Arachidicoccus terrestris: one gene and its partner. The protein of the gene in region 1 interacts with the protein of each later gene in a pairwise test. Links are inferred from orthologs where the notes say so. Each region holds a gene or a part of one and is shown in the gene's direction. Other genes may lie near its edges.

Region 1 (5,094 bases):
GTAATTTAAGAATAAGAGATTTATCTCTTTATTTTTAGCACAGTTAAATTGTGAAAATGACAAGTAAAGAGCTCAAAATAAAATCTATTGAGTATCGTAGAAAGATACTCCAGTATATAGTGAAGGCAAAAGCCGGACATACCGGAGGGAGTCTTTCGTGTGTAGATGTTTTGAATGTCTTATATAATGAAGTAATGCATGTATCTCCGGAGAATTTCACATCTCCGGATCGGGACCGGTACATACAAAGTAAAGGACACTGTGTAGAGGCATTGTTTGTCGTATTGGCGGATAAAGGCTTCTTTCCTGAGGAAGATCTCAATACTTTGTGCAGATATCAGTCACATTATATCGGGCACCCGACCCGAAAAGTTAACGGCGTTGAACAGAATACAGGTGCCCTGGGGCATGGATTGCCTATCGCATCGGGTATGGCAATTGCAGCAAAACTTGATCACAAAGCGTATAAGGTATATACACTACTTGGCGATGGTGAAATGCCGGAAGGAAGTAATTGGGAGGCGGCCTTGAGTGCCGCTCAATATGAACTGGATAATCTATGTGCTATAGTAGATAAAAATGGGTTACAAATAACGGCAGCTACTAAAGATGTGTGTAGTACAGATCCTCTGGATAAGAAATGGGAAGCCTTTGGCTGGGCAGTACGGGAAGTAGATGGCAATGATGTAGATGCACTTAAGGAAGCCTTGTTGGCTGCCCCGTTTGAGAAAGGGAAACCGAGTGTTATTATTGCCCATACAACCAAAGGGAAAGGTGTGAGTTTTATGGAAAACCAGTTAAAGTGGCACCATAAAGTACCGACTTTAGAGGAATTTGACAAAGCGAATCAGGAATTAGAAAACGCAGCCGCATTACTGCTATAAATAAATGAGACAGCTTAAATTATTGTAAATCTATCAAACTCATGGCAGAAAATATAGAGAAAAGACCGTATAAAGCGAATCTGGAAGTGTATTCAGAAACCTTGCAACGGCTGGCGGAAAAAGATAGCGGAATTATTGCGGTGACCAGTGACAGCCGCGGCTCTGGAAAATTGGTACCTTTTGGTGAAAAATATCCGGAGCAGATCATTGAGGTGGGAATTGCTGAACAGAATTTGGTGGGTGTTGCAGCTGGTCTGGCGTCTTGTGGCAAAAAAGTATTTGCCACTTCGCCAGCATGTTTCCTTTCTGCACGCGCTTTGGAGCAAATTAAAAATGACGTGGCTTATAGCAATAACCCTGTAAATGTAGTTGGTATCAGCGCGGGTGTAAGTTATGGGGCATTGGGAACGACGCATCATAGTTTGCATGATTACGCTGTTTTAAGAGCCATTCATAATATAATTGTGGTTGCCCCCGCGGATAACTATGAAACTGAACAAGCAATACAGCAGGCTGCTGACTGGCCAGAACCTGTGTATTTGCGGTTCGGTAAAAAAGCGATGCCCTTTTTAAAAGATGATGAAAAGGATGAGGTATTTAAGTTGGGAAAGGGCCGGGTGATTACAAAAGGAGATGACGCTGTGATAATCGCCTGCGGTGAAACGGTGTATCCGGCGCTAGAGGCAGCGAGTGTTCTGGAGACAGAAGGTATTGCTACCATGGTCATCAGTATGCATACAATTAAGCCTTTAGATACGGGTTTATTGAAAAAGGCTGCTGAGAAATGCAAAGTGGTTGTGACGGTTGAAGAGCATAGTGTTAATGGTGGACTTGGGGAAGCCTGTGCTGCCTATCTGATGCAGCATAGTATTTTCAGGCCTGTTAAGATTATGGGAATTCCTGACGAATACACAGTAACAGGTTCCCAGACGGAGATCTTTAACCACTATGGAATCAATAAAACAGGCATTTCTGATGCCGTCAAAAATTTGTTACAGAATGTGTCGATGGATAAAGCCGACAAATAGGATGTAAAAGCTATAATAGTGCGAAAGTGAGTTCGAGGAGGTGATAGAATGGCTTTGATTTATAGTTATCTGCTAACGAAGTATTTGATCCTAAACGTTATTAAATTCACTCAACATGCTTAGACGTATTAGACAAACCATTCTCATTTTGACTGTCTGTGTTGCATTTGTACAGTGTGGCAGGAAGGAGGATGCCGGGAAAGAAAAAAAGATAGCGATTGTCGTTTCTACGATGAACAATCCCTGGTTTGTGTTTCTTGGTCAGCAGGCAGCAAAAAAAGCCCGGGAATTGGGATATGAAGCGAAGTTGTTCGATTCGCAGAATAATACGGCGTTGGAGAGCGACCACTTTGATAATATCATCGTCCAGCATTTTAGCGCTATTTTATTTAATCCAACGGACGCAGACGGATCTGTGGTGAACGTAAAAAAAGCCGTGGCCGCCGGAATTCCTGTTTTCTGCATGGATAGGGAGGTGAATTCGGCCAATGCCCCTACTTCTCAGATTTTATCTGATAGTTATTCAGGGGCAGTAGCGCTTGGTAAGCGTTTTGTCCAGGAGCTGCATAAGAAAGGCAACTATGTTGAACTGCTGGGACTGGTCGGAGACAATAACACTTGGGCCAGATCAAATGGATTTCATAGTGTAGTGGATCATTATCCAGAACTAAAGATGGTGGCTCAGCAGAGTGCGGATTTTGACAGGAACCAGGCAATGAAAGTCCTGGAGTCGGTTTTGCAGGCACACCCGGATATCGATGGGGTGTTTTGTGGTAATGATGCTATGGCAATGGGTGCTTATCAGGCTCTGGTGTCTGCTGGAATGGCTGACAAGGTTAAAGTATTTGGTTTTGACGGATCCGATGATGTGATTGCGGCCATCAGAGACGGAAAAATTTATGCCACAGGAATGCAGTTCCCGCAGATTATTGCAGAGACAGCGGCCAGTTTTGCAGATGAATACTTAAAAGGGAAGAAAGATGGCTTTCCTAAGAAGGTCCCTGTGGCTGTTGAATTAGTGACTAAAGAGAACGTAAGTGATTACGCGGGTTATGGTAAAAAATAAAAACGCTCCTCATGAATAAATGGATTAAAAATGGCTTGATCGCTGTTCTGATTATATTCCTGGGTTACAATTCTATCTATTTAGAAAAGCTAAATGACAGAGGGACGAAAGGCGGTACCAGGATTGATGCCGCTGCCCTGGCCAGGAAAATCTGGCAAAATAAGGTGGCCGCTAAATTGGACAGTGCTGTAGTTATTGATTCTTTGAAGACATTTATTGAAGCGAATAATAAGCAGGTGTTTGATAAATACACGCATGCGCTGGATATTGGTAACTACCGTTATGCACTGGTAAAAGGACTGGCAACAGTAGCGTCGGTGAATGAAGATGATGTTCGCTTACTGGTAAAGGACAAAGAGCCGTTTAAGGCAGTTCTTGTTACGGAATTTGTCTATGGCAATACTCTACGAGATGCACTGGGTATCTTTAATTTAAAGGATTTCCCTAATACTGAAGATCTGAACAGTATTTCAGAGCAACTAAATAAAATCGTCCGTAAAGAGGTGGTGCCCTCTTTTAGAACCAGGCTAAAGCCAGGTATGCACATTGCTTTTGTGGGTGCCATTCAGATAAATAAAGCTCATGTTCACTTTGACGGATTGGAGATTGTTCCTGTACGTATCAAAATAGTAGAATAATGCTGATTGCTAAGAACATTACGAAGCGATTTTCCGGCGTTACCGCGCTGGATAATGTTAATCTTGAATTGCAAAGCGGTAAGGTTACTGCTATTATTGGGGAAAATGGTGCCGGAAAGTCTACGTTAATGAAGATCCTCTCCGGAGTCTACACGCAATATGAAGGCGATATTATTTTCAACAGTCAAAAGGTTCAGTTTAACTCTACTAAAGAGGCCGAAGACACAGGCATTGCGATTATTCACCAGGAACTCAATCTGGTACCTTATTTAACGATTACACAGAATATTTTTTTGGGCCGTGAATTGCTGGATCGTTTCGGTTTACTGGATAAAGCCAAAATGCAACAGGAAACGCAAAAGCTACTCCGACGGGTTAAATTAGATGTACGCCCTGATGCACTTATCCATAACCTGAAAGTGGGGCAGCAACAGCTCATTGAAATTGCCAAAGCTCTTCATTCTAATGCGGAGGTAATCATAATGGATGAACCGACTTCAGCTATTACTGATAAGGAGGTTGAGAATTTGTTTGTTATCATAAATGAGTTAAGGAGGGATGGGAAAACCGTGGCTTATATCTCTCACAAGTTAAGGGAACTCTTTCAGATAGCCGATAACTATACAGTGCTTCGGGATGGGACTACAGTTGGAAGCGGGGAAATCAAAAATATTACTCAGGATGAGCTGGTAGAGAAGATGTCGGGCCGTAAGATCCGGATTGAAAAGAATGTAAGCAATTTCCGGCAGGACCAGCTTCTGTTGGAGTTAAAAGGGATTTCGTTGAGCAGCCAGGATAATACCGGCAATAAACTGGTGGATAACATTGATTTTGGTTTGTATAAAGGAGAGATTGTCGGCATCTACGGCTTAATGGGCGCTGGCCGTACAGAGCTGATGGAAACTATTTTCGGTTTGCACCCAAAGAGCAGCACGGGAGAGATCCGAATGGAATCCGGTTCCCTAAAGTTTAAATCTCCGGCTGATGCCATCAACGCAGGAATAATGTTAATCCCCGAGGACCGGAAATTACAAGGCCTGTTTCTCGGCCTGGGCGTGAGACCCAATATTAGTATTACGATACTGCAGAAATTACAGCGCTTTGGTTTTTTGCTTAATAGAACTAAAGATAATGCTGTCTGCAGATATTATATCCACCGTCTATCGATAAAAACGCATACTGGAGAGACGCTGGCCAGGAACCTGAGCGGCGGCAACCAGCAAAAAATTGTTTTGGCGAAATGGCTGGCAAAAAATCCAAAGGTGCTGTTACTGGATGAGCCGACAAGAGGCATCGATGTCGGTGCAAAGTCTGAAATTTATAAGCTTATCAGAGAGTTGGCTGCGGGCGGGGTAGGTGTAATCGTAGTATCCTCGGAGATTCCTGAAATACTGGCGGTCGCTAACCGGGTATTGGTGATGTGCGAAGGCAGGCTCTCTGCGGAAATGCCGGTTGCGGAGGCAACTGAATCTAATATG
Region 2 (5,048 bases), 400 kb from region 1 along the record:
AGAGGATTTACGGTGCTCTTATTGATTTTCCCGCAAATTACCAAAGGAATCGAAGGGATTTTAACATCCAGGATGCAGAGTTCGTTGTGAAAATGATTAAAAATTATTCTATAATTATTTAATAGATAGTTTTATATATATATTATATTAACCAATGCTTACCAAATCAGCCTTGACAATTTAAATCGTAAAATATCCTTAACTTTGCCCACATTTTAAGAGAACCTGTAAGAGAAATCAGGTTTTCTAAGACTAATGGATAATAAGATACCCGGATAATCTCGGATATCTCTTAAGACAAGACTTAGTAGTAGGAGATTAACATATATATGGCAAATAAGTATAAAGAGTTTTCAAAATTGGATTTGCCCGCTGTGGAGCAAGCCATGCTGAAAAACTGGCAGGAAGGTAAAGCATTTGAAAAAAGTATCACACTTAGAGAAGGAGCACCCAGCTTCGTGTTTTATGAGGGGCCTCCCAGTGCCAATGGTATGCCTGGTATTCATCATGTCATCTCCAGAACGATCAAAGACATGGTTTGCCGTTATAAGACCATGAAAGGTTTCCAGGTGCGCCGTAAAGGTGGGTGGGATACCCATGGACTACCTGTAGAATTAGGGGTGGAAAAAGAACTCGGTATTACCAAGGAAGATATCGGTAAAAAGATCACCGTAGAAGAATATAATAAAAAATGCCGCGAGGCCGTACTGCGCTATAAGGATAAATGGGATCAGCTGACCATGCAGATGGGATATTGGGTAGATCTTAAGAATCCTTATATCACCTTTGATAATAAATATATTGAAACCTTATGGTGGCTACTGGAAAAGCTGTATAAAAAAGGCTATCTCTACGAGAGCATCAGTATACAGCCGTATTCGCCGGCTGCAGGCACCGGTCTGAGTTCTCATGAACTCAATCAGCCAGGCACCTATAAGGATGTAAAAGATACATCAGCGACTGTCATTTTCAATATGGTTGAAAATGAACAGTCCAGAGCGCTGTTTGAACAAAGCGGTGGTCGTCCGGTTGGTCTGATGGCCTGGACAACCACGCCCTGGACACTGCCCTCTAATCTGGGACTTACTGTTGGTAAAAATATCGACTATGCCCTGATTGACAGTTTTAATCCGTATACCGCGGCTCCTATCATGGTACTTGTTGCACAGCCGCTTGTGGGTAACTATTTTAAAGCGGAGGCGGAAAATCAAGACTTCGAAACGTATCAATCAGGTGATAAACTGATTCCCTGGCGTCAGGTGGCCAGCTTTAAGGGGAAAGAATTGGAAGGTGTCCGTTATGAACAATTGCTTCCCTTTGAGGCCAATCATACCGAAAACCCTAATGCATTTAAAGTGATGCTGGGTGATTTTGTTACCACAGAGGATGGTACCGGTATTGTTCATACCGCACCTGCTTTTGGTGCGGATGATTATAAGGTGGGGCAAAAGTATGGCATCGGCATACTGATCATGGTGGACCGGGAAGGGAAGTTCATTGATGGCATGGGACATTACAGTGGCCGCTATGTCAAGGATTATAAAGATGCACCCGACTATGTAGACGTGAACGTCGATATCTGCGTAGAATTGAAGCAGGCCGGCAAGGCGTTTAAAGTCGAGAAATATGAACACAATTATCCTCATTGCTGGAGAACGGATAAACCAATTCTTTATTACCCTTTAGATGCCTGGTTTATCAAGACGACAGCACTCAAGGACCGCATGGTGGAACTCAATAAGACGATCAATTGGAAACCTAAGTCCACCGGCGAGGGCCGTTTTGGTAACTGGCTGGAAAATATGGTCGACTGGAACCTCAGCCGCTCCCGTTTCTGGGGAACGCCACTACCCGTTTGGCGGACGGAGGACGGCAAGGAAGAACGTTGCATTGGTTCTATTGATGACCTGCAAGCCGGTATTAAAGAAGCCGCTGACGTATTGGGCGGTGAAGTGAATGTGAGGTTTCTGAATAAAGGTGTATTGGATCTGCATAAACCCTATGTAGATGAGATCATCCTTTTATCGGCTTCCGGCAAACCGATGAAGCGTGTGCCGGATCTGGTTGACGTATGGTTTGACAGTGGCGCCATGCCGTTTGCCCAGTGGCATTTCCCATTTGAGAATAAGGAGGTCTTCGCCGATAACTACCCGGCGGACTTTATCTGCGAAGGCGTGGATCAGACCAGAGGCTGGTTTTATACCCTGCATGCCATCAGCGCCATGCTGAAAGAGGACGTATGGGAAGAACTAAAAAAAGACGGACTGCCCGTTTCTGAAGAAAAATATCCCGGTCTCGCGTACCGGACTGTAGTGTCTAACGGTCTGGTGTTGGATAAATACGGCAACAAAATGTCTAAAAGATTAGGCAATACCGTAGACCCGTTTGAGACCATTGAAAAATACAGTGCAGATGCGACCAGATGGTATCTGATGACGAATGCGTCTCCCTGGGATAATCTTAAATTTGACTTAGCCGGTATTGAGGAAGTTCAAAGAAAATTCTTCGGCACCTTATATAATACTTATCAGTTCTTTGCGCTGTATGCCAATCTGGACGGGTTCTCTTTTAAAGAAGCTCCCATTGCCCTGGAAGAGCGCCCTGAAATCGACCGCTGGATTTTGTCTGTATTACATTCTCTTATTGAGCAGGTAGGCACCCAGATGGACGATTATGAGCCGACGATTGCCTTCAGGGCGATCGACAGTTTTGTTGGAGAGCAGCTCAGCAACTGGTATGTCAGACTCTGCAGAAGGCGTTTCTGGAAAGGCGATTATGAAAAAGATAAGATATCTGCCTATCAGACCTTGTATGAATGCCTGGAGACACTGACCCGGCTTATGGCACCGCTTTCACCGTTTTTCAGCGATGAACTCTTCCGGAACCTGAATGCGGTAACCGGAAGGTTCACGGTTGAGAGTGTACACCACAGCGATTTTCCGGTAGCAGACAGCTCTAAGATTGATCTGGCACTGGAAGAAAGAATGCAGCTGGCACAGGACAGTGCTTCTCTGATCCTTTCCTTACGCAAGAAAGAGAACATCATTGTCCGTCAGCCCTTACAGAAGGTGCTGATTCCGGTACTCGATGACAGGATGCAGCAGCAGTTGTCCAAGGTTGAGGATCTGATCAAATCGGAGACCAATATTAAAGAAGTAGAATACCTGAAAGATGATCAGGGCATCATTCATAAGAAGATCAAGGCAGATTTTAAAGCCCTGGGTAAACGTCTGGGCGCTAAGATGAAGCAGGTCGCAGGACTGATTGCTCAGTTCTCCCAGCAAGATATCGCCCGTCTGGAAAAGGATGGCAGGCTGGATCTGGAAGTGAATGGTGAACGGATACCGATTGAAAAAGATGACGTAGTGATTACGGCGGAAGATGTGCCCGGCTGGAGTGTTGCCGGACGTGGTCCGTTGACGGTAGCCCTGGATATTACCATTACGGAGGATTTAAAACAGGAAGGGATGGCCAGGATATTCGTCAACCGCATTCAGAATATCCGTAAGGAAGAGAAATTTGAATTGACCGACCGTATCCAGGTAGAAGTGCTTGATAATAGTAAAATTAAAGCCGCACTGCAAAGATTTAATGATTATATTTGTTCTGAAATATTGGCAGATAAATTGTCATATGTTTCAGATGTTAAAAACGGAACGGAAATTGATATTGACGATAATAAGCTAAAAATCAAGGTCCAAAAAAACAGTTAAGCGTATGCCTACAACGAAGAAGACTGCTAATAAAAAAACTGTGAAAGCTGCAGCAACAAAACCTGCAGCCAAGAAAGCAGCAACCGCCAAGTCTGGGACGGCCGCTAAGAAAGCAGCGCCCGCAAAGAAGGCGACTGTAACGGCAAAAGCCGTGAAAGCAGCTGGTAAAACGGCACCTAAATCAGCGGCAAAGTCTGCGGCAAAACCGGTAGCGAAAAAAACGGCTTCTGCGGCAAAGACACCTGCCAAAAAGGTACCCGCAAAAAAAACGCCTGCTAAATCAGTAGCGCCCAAGAAGGCAGCTCCTGCAAAAAGCGCGGCCACCAAAAAGGCTACGACCGCTGCATCTGCTCCTAAGAAAGCATCTGCAGCAAAACCTGTCTCTGCACCTGCTAAGGCAGTTGATAAAAAATCATCATCCAAGCAAACAAAAAGTAAAGAAAGTATATCTGTGGCAATAAAGAAACCGGTAAAGAAGAAGGTGGCACCGCTTAAAGAGGTAAAAGTACCGAAGACAAGTGTAAAGACCAGTAAACCTTATGCACCTAATTATCAGCCCCTGGAAGAAAGAAAGGCGGCCGATGGGGCTAATGAACTGATGATCCGTTATTCAGATGCGGAGCTGGAAGAGTTCAGGGTACTCATCAATAAGAAGCTGGCAGATGCCAGTCGTGAAGTAGCTTACTTACAGGGTATCATTACCCGTAAAGACGATATGGGGGGTGATGTTGACGGTCGTTATATGACCATGGAAGACGGAACCGTCAGCATGGAAAGAGAGCAGATGTCACAGATGGTCAGCCGTCAGATCTCTTTTATCGATAACCTGAAAAAGGCGCTGATCCGTATCGAGAACAAAACCTATGGTGTATGCCGGGTAACGGGTAAACTGATTGATAAGGCCCGACTGCGGGCTGTTCCGCATGCGACCTTGAGCCTGGAGGCTAAACTGGGTATCGTTAAACCAAAAGAACAGAATTAAAATTATACCAGAAAGCAGCCTGACCATTCCGGCTGCTTTTTTATTCGATTTCATTTATATTAATTATTTTATGGAAGAATTATTAAAGCGCTTAAAAGAAGAAGCTGATCTAAATGATCAGCAGGCTGCCAAGTCCATCGAAGTTGTCAAGGACTTTGTGAAGGAGAAATTTCCAATGCTCAGCGATGCTGTAGATAAGATTTTTGCCTCCAACGGTTAAAAGAGTATTGTGTTTGAAACAGAGCTGCTCCTATGTTTTGAAGTAAGCCGTCTTATGAATCAAGTGAATTATGACAGGAAAAACAGATAGTAAGCAAAAACAAGACAGACCCGTTATTCTTATTACCAATGAC

What was found. The genes of interacting proteins can lie anywhere in the genome.
Region 2: the proteins of K9M52_RS11040 (region 1) and ileS interact in binary tests that used the Escherichia coli proteins (3 or more experiments, as listed by UniProt). The link is inferred for Arachidicoccus terrestris from one-to-one orthologs.

What each region holds. Positions count from the first base shown.
Region 1 is NZ_CP083387.1:2,820,069-2,825,162, forward strand. What follows is about bases 1,081-4,002. They hold K9M52_RS11040 (D-ribose ABC transporter substrate-binding protein), read left to right. Parts: upstream 1,081-2,027; coding sequence 2,028-2,978; downstream 2,979-4,002. Other genes in these bases: K9M52_RS11035 (transketolase family protein), read left to right, coding at 1,081-1,912; K9M52_RS11045 (DUF2291 domain-containing protein), read left to right, coding at 2,990-3,616; K9M52_RS11050 (sugar ABC transporter ATP-binding protein), read left to right, coding at 3,616-4,002. In the rest of the region: K9M52_RS11030 (transketolase), read left to right, coding at 57-884; more of K9M52_RS11035, read left to right, coding at 926-1,080; more of K9M52_RS11050, read left to right, coding at 4,003-5,094. UniProt on the Escherichia coli protein: Part of the ABC transporter complex RbsABC involved in ribose import. Binds ribose. Also serves as the primary chemoreceptor for chemotaxis.
Region 2 is NZ_CP083387.1:3,219,843-3,224,890, forward strand. What follows is about bases 21-3,913. They hold ileS (isoleucine--tRNA ligase), read left to right. Parts: upstream 21-329; coding sequence 330-3,713; downstream 3,714-3,913. Other genes in these bases: K9M52_RS12540 (hypothetical protein), read right to left, coding at 3,684-3,913. In the rest of the region: more of K9M52_RS12540, read right to left, coding at 3,914-4,136; K9M52_RS12545 (TraR/DksA family transcriptional regulator), read left to right, coding at 4,165-4,695; K9M52_RS12550 (hypothetical protein), read left to right, coding at 4,766-4,915; 5'/3'-nucleotidase SurE, read left to right, coding at 4,986-5,048. UniProt on the Escherichia coli protein: Catalyzes the attachment of isoleucine to tRNA(Ile). As IleRS can inadvertently accommodate and process structurally similar amino acids such as valine, to avoid such errors it has two additional distinct tRNA(Ile)-dependent editing activities.